2 linked regions of the Desulfocurvus vexinensis DSM 17965 genome follow. The main gene of each other region encodes a partner of the protein of the gene in region 2 in a complex. Links are inferred from orthologs where the notes say so. Each region holds a gene or a part of one and is shown on either strand. Other genes may lie near its edges.

What was found.
Region 1: the proteins of uvrB (region 2) and G495_RS0109250 are in contact, whole or in part, in a crystal structure (PDB 7EGT), measured with the Thermus thermophilus proteins. The link is inferred for Desulfocurvus vexinensis DSM 17965 from one-to-one orthologs. Residues at the interface, in WP_096411307.1 of Thermus thermophilus: Glu23, Leu25, Arg26, Asp27, Gly28, Glu29, Arg30, Phe31, Arg55, Glu326, Asp327, Phe328, Glu379, Ser382, Gln383, His398, Gly400, Arg401; in WP_096412145.1 of Thermus thermophilus: His654, Arg656, Phe657, Gln666, Asp668, Glu669, Lys680, Arg681, Leu682, Ser683, Lys685, Tyr686, Ala687.

Annotation. Positions count from the first base shown.
Region 1 is NZ_JAEX01000011.1:46,785-50,079, forward strand. What follows is about bases 225-3,208. They hold G495_RS0109250 (ATP-dependent helicase), read right to left. Parts: upstream 2,841-3,208; coding sequence 609-2,840; downstream 225-608. Other genes in these bases: G495_RS0109245 (protein kinase domain-containing protein), read left to right, coding at 225-395; G495_RS0109255 (alkaline phosphatase family protein), read right to left, coding at 2,922-3,208. In the rest of the region: more of G495_RS0109245, read left to right, coding at 1-224; more of G495_RS0109255, read right to left, coding at 3,209-3,295. UniProt on the Escherichia coli protein: A helicase with DNA-dependent ATPase activity. Unwinds DNA duplexes with 3'-5' polarity. Translocates on single-stranded DNA with 3'-5' polarity. Initiates unwinding more efficiently from a nicked substrate than double-stranded DNA.
Region 2 is NZ_JAEX01000005.1:148,563-151,863, forward strand. The notes cover bases 61-3,050. They hold uvrB (excinuclease ABC subunit UvrB), read left to right. Parts: upstream 61-542; coding sequence 543-2,558; downstream 2,559-3,050. Other genes in these bases: G495_RS0106160 (MarR family winged helix-turn-helix transcriptional regulator), read right to left, coding at 61-410; G495_RS0106170 (potassium channel family protein), read left to right, coding at 2,558-3,050. Also shown: more of G495_RS0106160, read right to left, coding at 1-60; more of G495_RS0106170, read left to right, coding at 3,051-3,301. UniProt on the Escherichia coli protein: The UvrABC repair system catalyzes the recognition and processing of DNA lesions. A damage recognition complex composed of 2 UvrA and 2 UvrB subunits scans DNA for abnormalities.

The sequences.
Region 1 (3,295 bases), on a different replicon or contig from region 2:
GGCGGCCCCGCGCCTATCCGCCCACGGCCTTTTGCGAGCGGGGCGACGGCACCGTGGCCGAAGAGCGGTCGGGACTGCTCTGGGAGCGCGACGGCACGCCCTACGCCGTGGACTACGCCCAGGCCCTGGAGCACGTGGCGGCCCTGAACCGCGCGGCCCTGGGCGGCCACGCGGACTGGCGCCTGCCCACGGTGCCGGAACTCACGACCCTGCTGCGGCCCGTGGCCCGGGGGCAGGACCACTGCCTGGAGCCCTGCTTCGACCCCGCCCGGGCCCGGCTGTGGTCGGCGGACCGGCGGACCTTCCACAGCGCCTGGAGCGCCGACGCCGAACTGGGGCACATCGCCCACCACGACCTCGACTGCCGCCTCTTCGCCCGCGCCGTGCGCGGGTAGGGCGTGCCCACAGTCATTGCGCCTGCCCGTCGGGGCCGGGCCGCTCCTGTCGCCGTGCGCAGGGCCGGGCCCGGGCTTGCGCGCCGGGAAAAAGGGGCTGCCCCGCCAGCGGGGGCAGCCCCTTTTCCGGGCGCGGCGGACAATGCATCGCTTGGCAGCCAGGGGCCCTGCCGCCGGGCACGCCTGCGCAGCGCCGGGGCGCCCGCCGCGCGGCTACTCGAATTCCAGATAGTCGGCCAGGATGACCTTGAGCCCGAAGCCCGGGAAGTTGACCCGTACCTTGCCCTCGGACACGGCGGCCACCACCTTGCCGCGCCCGAAGATCTTGTGGCGGCAGTAGCCCAGGCGGGTGGGCGTCAGGGCCGGGCTGCCCGCCGGGGCGGCTGCCGGGGCGGCTGCCGCGGGCCGGGGCGCCGGGCGCTGGTCGCCGCCGTCCTCGGGGGGGATGGTGTCGGCCCCGGCGCCGGGGCCCGTGGCGCGCGGTCCCCGGGACGCGGCGGGCGCGGCGGGGGTGTAGGTCATGTCCCCGCCGTCGGTGCGGGCCAGCCCGCCGGTGTAGGATTCGCGCCAGGGCTCGGTGACGCCGGGGGGCAGGGCGCTGATGAAGGGGCTGTCCAGGGCCGGTTCGCTGCCGCCGCTCTGCTGGCTGTAGATGGCCGAGGGCACGAACAGGGCCAGCTCCTCGCGGGCGCGGGTGCAGGCCACGTAGAGCAGGCGGCGCTCCTCTTCCAGGTCTTCGGCGCGGGTCAGGGCGTGGCGCGAGGGGAAGCGGTCCTGCACCAGGTCGATGATGCATACCGCCGACCATTCCAGGCCCTTGGCCGAGTGCACGGTGGACAGGGTCAGGGCCTGGCCGTCGTCGTCCGCGCCCTCGTCGGGGGTCTCCAGGCACAGGTCGGCCAGGAAGGCGTCCAGGTCCGCGTAGCCCGAGGCGATGCGCCCGAGCTGCTCCAGCCCGGCCTGGCGCCGGGGCCAGTCGTCGGCGTAGGTCTTCTCCATCACGGGCTGGAAGAAGTCCAGCACGCGGGCCAGCAGCGCCGCCGGGGCGCCCGGGCTGGCCCGCAGCCCGTCCAGGAAGCGCAGGGTCTCTTCCAGTTCCTTGTTCTTGGCGCAGGCCTTGGCCACGGCCTTGGCATCGCCGCCCAGCAGGGCGGCGTAGAGCTTGGCGCACGACTTGGGCCCCACGCCGCGCACATGTTCCAGCACGTGCTTGAAGGCGGGCAGGTCCGCCGGGTTCTGGGCCAGGCGCAAGAAGGCCAGGGCGTCGCGGATGTGCGCGGCCTCGGAGAAGCGGATGCCGCCGTACTTGCGGTATTTGATGCCCAGGCGGTTCAGGGCCACCTCCACGGGGAAGGACTGGTACCCGGCGCGGAAGAGCACGGCGATGTCCGCCAGGGGGTAGCGCCCGGACAGCTCCATGACCCGCCCGACCACGGCCTGGGCCTGGGAGCGGTCGGACAGGGTGCGCACCAGCCGGGGCTTGGGGCCGTCCGTGCGCTCGGTGTACAGCCGCTTGCGGATGCCCTGCTGGGCCTGTTCCAGCAGGGCGTTGGTCAGGTCCAGGATGGGCTGGGTGGAGCGGTAGTTGCGCTCCAGGCGGATGAGCCGGGCCCCGGGGAACATCGTTTGGAACGACAGGATGTTCTGCACATTGGCGCCGCGAAAGGCGTAGATGGACTGGGCGTCATCGCCCACGGCCATGACGTTGCCCGCCTCGCCCGCGAGCAGGCGCACCAGCCGGGCCTGCACAAGGTTGGTGTCCTGGTATTCGTCCACCATGACGTGGCGGAAGCGGCGCCGGGCGGCCTCGCGCGCGGGCTCGTGGTCGCGCAGCAGTTCTTCGAGCAGGAAGAGCAGGTCGTCGTAGTCCACCAGCCCGTGCTTGCGCTTGAAGCCCGTGTAGGCCCGGGCGAGCTGGCCGATATCGTCCTCGTAGCGCAGCAGGTGGTAGGCCTCGTCCTGCATGACCTCGGCGATGCTGCGCTCCTTGTTGCGGGCCTTGGAGATCAGCCCGAGCACGGTGCTGCGCTTGGGGTAGGAGCGGTCGCCCTTGCCCAGGCCGAGTTCGTCGCGCAGGTCGCGCAGGGCGCCTTCGGCGTCGGCCTGGTCCAGAATGGTGGGGGCCTGGGTCAGGCCCAGGGCGGCGGGGTGGCGGCGCAGCATGGCGTAGGCGAAGCCGTGGAAAGTGCCGCCCGTGAGTCCGGCCAGGCCCGTGGCGCCGAGCAGGCGCGCCGCGCGCTGCTGCATCTGCTGGGCGGCCTTGCGCGTGAAGGTCAGCAGCAGGATGGCGTCGGCCGGGGTGCCGCGCGAGACGAGGTGGGCCAGGCGGTAGACGATGGTGCGGGTCTTGCCGGAGCCGGCCCCGGCGATGACCAGCACCGGGCCGTCGCCGTGGGTGGCGGCCTCGTGCTGGGCCGGATTCAGGTCGCGTGCGAAGTCGATCATCTTGGGGTGCGGGCGCGCATGGCGGCGGCGGGGCGCGCCCGGCGGGGTTGGGGGTTGGCGTGCCGCCGGGGGCCAAGTCTGCTAGGCGGCGCCGAAAAAGTCCAGGACCAGTTTGCCCACGTCGCGCGGGCGGGCGGGCGCCGGGCCCGGGCCGGGGGCGCTGTCGTAAAAGAAAGCGTCGTCCGCCGTGTGCACCCCGGTGCGCCCGTAGTGGCCGAACACGGGCCGGGCGTCGAACTTGGCCGTCAGGCTGAAGCCGGGGTGCGCCTCGGCCAGCAGGTCCGGCGCCGCGTGGGCCATGGGCCCGGGGTAGAGGGCCGCGCGGTCGTGCACGGCGCGGATCACCGGGCGGCCCCGGTGGGTCAGGCCCAGCAGGGCGTCGCGGATGCGCGCGGCCAGGGCCGGGGCCTGGGCCGGGGTCACGCCCCCGGCGGCGAAGCGTTCGCGGGTGTGCA
Region 2 (3,301 bases):
CGCACCCGGCCCAGCAGGCCCATGAGCGCCTTGCGCTCCTCGCTGGAGAAGCCCTCCAGGGCCAGCTCGGTCAGCTCGCGGGAGATGCGTTCGTAGGCCGGGCGCAGGGCGCGGCCCTTGGGGGTCAGGGAGATGAGCGTCTTGCGCGCGTCGCCCGGCGCCTTGCGCCGCGATACGTAGCCCAGGGCTTCGAGCTTGCGCACCAGGGTGGTGACGGTGGATTTGTCGCGCCGGATGGCGGCGGCGATCTCGGCCATGGCCATGTCGCCGTTCTGGAACAGGCGGCCCAGGATGCCCGCGTGGGAGGGCCCGAGCCCCTCCAGCCCCAGGTCGGACAGTTGCCTGAGCATGTATTCGTTGGCCCGGCGCCGGATGGCCGCGACCATGCTCACGACTGTGGGATGGATCATGTTCCCATGATAGTTTGATATCAAAGCGTCCGTCAAGAGGAAATCCTGCTGCGCGCCTTGCAGGCCTCCCCGGGCGCCCCGGGCCCGGGGAAACGGTTTACCTCCGGCCCCGGGCGGCGTATGTTCGGCCCCATGCCCGCGCGCGACAACGTCTCCCACGACATTCCCTTCCGCATCCAGAGCCCCTTTGCGCCCTGCGGCGACCAGCCCCGGGCCATCGAAGAGCTGGTGACCAACCTCGGCCAGGGCGTGCACGACCAGGTGCTGCTGGGCGTCACTGGCTCGGGCAAGACCTTCACCATGGCCAAGGTGGTGGAGGCCGTGCAGCGCCCGGCCCTGGTCCTGGCGCCCAACAAGACCCTGGCCGCCCAGCTTTTCAATGAGTTCCGCCAGCTGTTCCCCGACAACGCCGTGGAATATTTCGTCAGCTATTACGACTACTACCAGCCCGAAGCCTACCTGCCGCACTCCGACCTCTACATCGAGAAGGACTCGTCCATCAACGACGAGATCGAGAAGCTGCGCCACAGCGCCACCCACGCGCTCTTGACCCGGCGTGACGTGCTCATCGTGGCCTCGGTGTCGTGCATCTACGGCCTGGGCTCGCCGGAATACTACTCGCGCATGGTCGTGCCCCTGGAGCCCGGCCAGCGCATGTCGCGCGACCGGCTGGTGGACCGGCTGGTGGAAATCCACTACGAGCGCAACGACTACGACTTCCACCGCGGCACCTTCCGCATCCGGGGCGACGTGCTGGAGCTTTTGCCCGCCTACAGCAGCCAGAAGGCCCTGCGCATCGAGTTCTTCGGTGACGAGATCGACCGCGTCACCGAGACCGACCCCGTGACCGGCGAAATCCTCGGCGCGGTGCCCAAGACGCTGATCTTCCCCGCCAGCCACTACGTGTCCGACCGCGCCAACCTCAAGCGCGCCATGGGCGATATCCGCGACGAATTGCGTGAACGCCTGGTCTGGTTCCAGGAGCGCAACATGCTCGTGGAGGCCCAGCGCCTGGACCAGCGCACCCAGCTCGACCTGGAGATGATCGACGAGCTGGGCTACTGCAACGGCATCGAGAACTATTCGCGCTTCCTGGACGGGCGCGCCCCCGGCGAGCCGCCGCATACGCTGCTGGACTACCTGCCCGACGACGCGCTGATGTTCATCGACGAATCCCACGTGGCCGTGCCGCAGATCGGGGGCATGTCCAACGGCGACCGCTCGCGCAAGACGACCCTGGTGGACTTCGGCTTCCGCCTGCCCTCGGCCCTGGACAACCGGCCCCTGACCTTCGAGGAGTTCCTGGCCCGCCAGCACCAGACGGTCTACGTTTCGGCCACCCCGGGGCCCTGGGAGCTGGAGCGCGCCCAGGGGCTGGTGGTGGAGCAGATCATCCGCCCCACCGGGCTGGTGGACCCCGAGGTGGAGGTGCGCCCCACGCGCGGCCAGGTGGACGACCTGATGGCCGAGTGCCGCGCCCGGCGCGACGCGGGCGAGCGCGTGCTGGTCACCACCCTGACCAAGCGCATGGCCGAGGACCTCACGGAATATCTCCAGAAAATGGGCGTGGCCACGCGCTACCTGCATTCGGACATCGACACCCTGGAACGCGTGGCCATCATCCAGGCCCTGCGCCAGGGCGCCTTCGACGTGCTGGTGGGCATCAACCTGCTGCGCGAGGGGCTGGACATCCCCGAAGTGACCCTGGTGGCCATTCTGGACGCGGACAAGGAAGGCTTTTTGCGCAGCACGCGCTCGCTGGTGCAGACTTTCGGGCGCGCTGCGCGCAACACCAGGGGCCGGGTCATCCTCTACGCCGACAGCGTGACCCGCTCCATGCGCGAAGCCATGGACGAGACCGCCCGGCGCCGCGCGGTGCAGGCGCAGTTCAACCAGGAGCACGGCATCACCCCGCGCACCATCCACAAGGACCTGGAAAACATCCTGGAATCGCTGTACGCCAGCCAGCAGGAGCAGCAGGCCGCCAAGGCCGCCCCGGCGGCCCCCGGCGACGCCAAGGCCCTGGCCGCGGAAATCAAGCGCCTGGAGCGCGACATGCGCGCCGCCGCCCGCGAGCTGGAATTCGAAACCGCCGCCCGCCTGCGCGATCGCATCGGCGAGCTGCGGGAACTCATGAGGGCACTGTGATGCCGAAGCCTTCCGCCGCAAGGCCCGCCGCCCGCCAACGCGCCGCCATCCGCCGCAACAGACCCGGGGGAGTCGCCTCACGGATCCTGCGGCTCCAGCGCCGCTACGGCGCCCTGTGGCCGCTGGTCACGGGGCTGTTTTCCCTGCTGGTGCTCTTCTTCGGCGGCGTCTACGGCTACATGGTCGTGGAGGGCTGGAGCTACCTCGAAAGCTTCTACATGGTGCTCATCACCCTGGCCACCGTGGGCTTCGAGGAGGTCCGGCCCCTGTCCGACCAGGGCATGGTGCTGACCAGCGTGCTCATCCTGCTCGGGGTGGGCAACTTCGCGTTTCTCATCGGCTCCTTCACGCAGATTCTCGTGGAGGGGCGCATCCAGACCGTCTGGGGGAGGCACAGATTGCAACGCTCCATCGACAAACTGCACCGCCATACCATCGTCTGCGGCTATGGCCGCATCGGCTCCATCGCCGTGCGCGAGATCGTGCGCGAGGGGCTGCCCGTGGTCTGTGTGGAGAAGGACGACGCCCTGGCCCGCAAGATGGAGGACGACGACGTGCTCTTCGTCCACGGCGACGCCACCGACGACGAGATGCTGCGCCGCGCGGGCATCGAGCGCGCCAAATCGCTCATCGCGGCCCTGTCCTCCGAGGCGGCCAACGTCTACGTCACGCTCACCGCGCGGCAGATGAACCCCGATCTGCACATCGTGGCCCGGGCCAACGAGGAGTCGCACATCCACCGC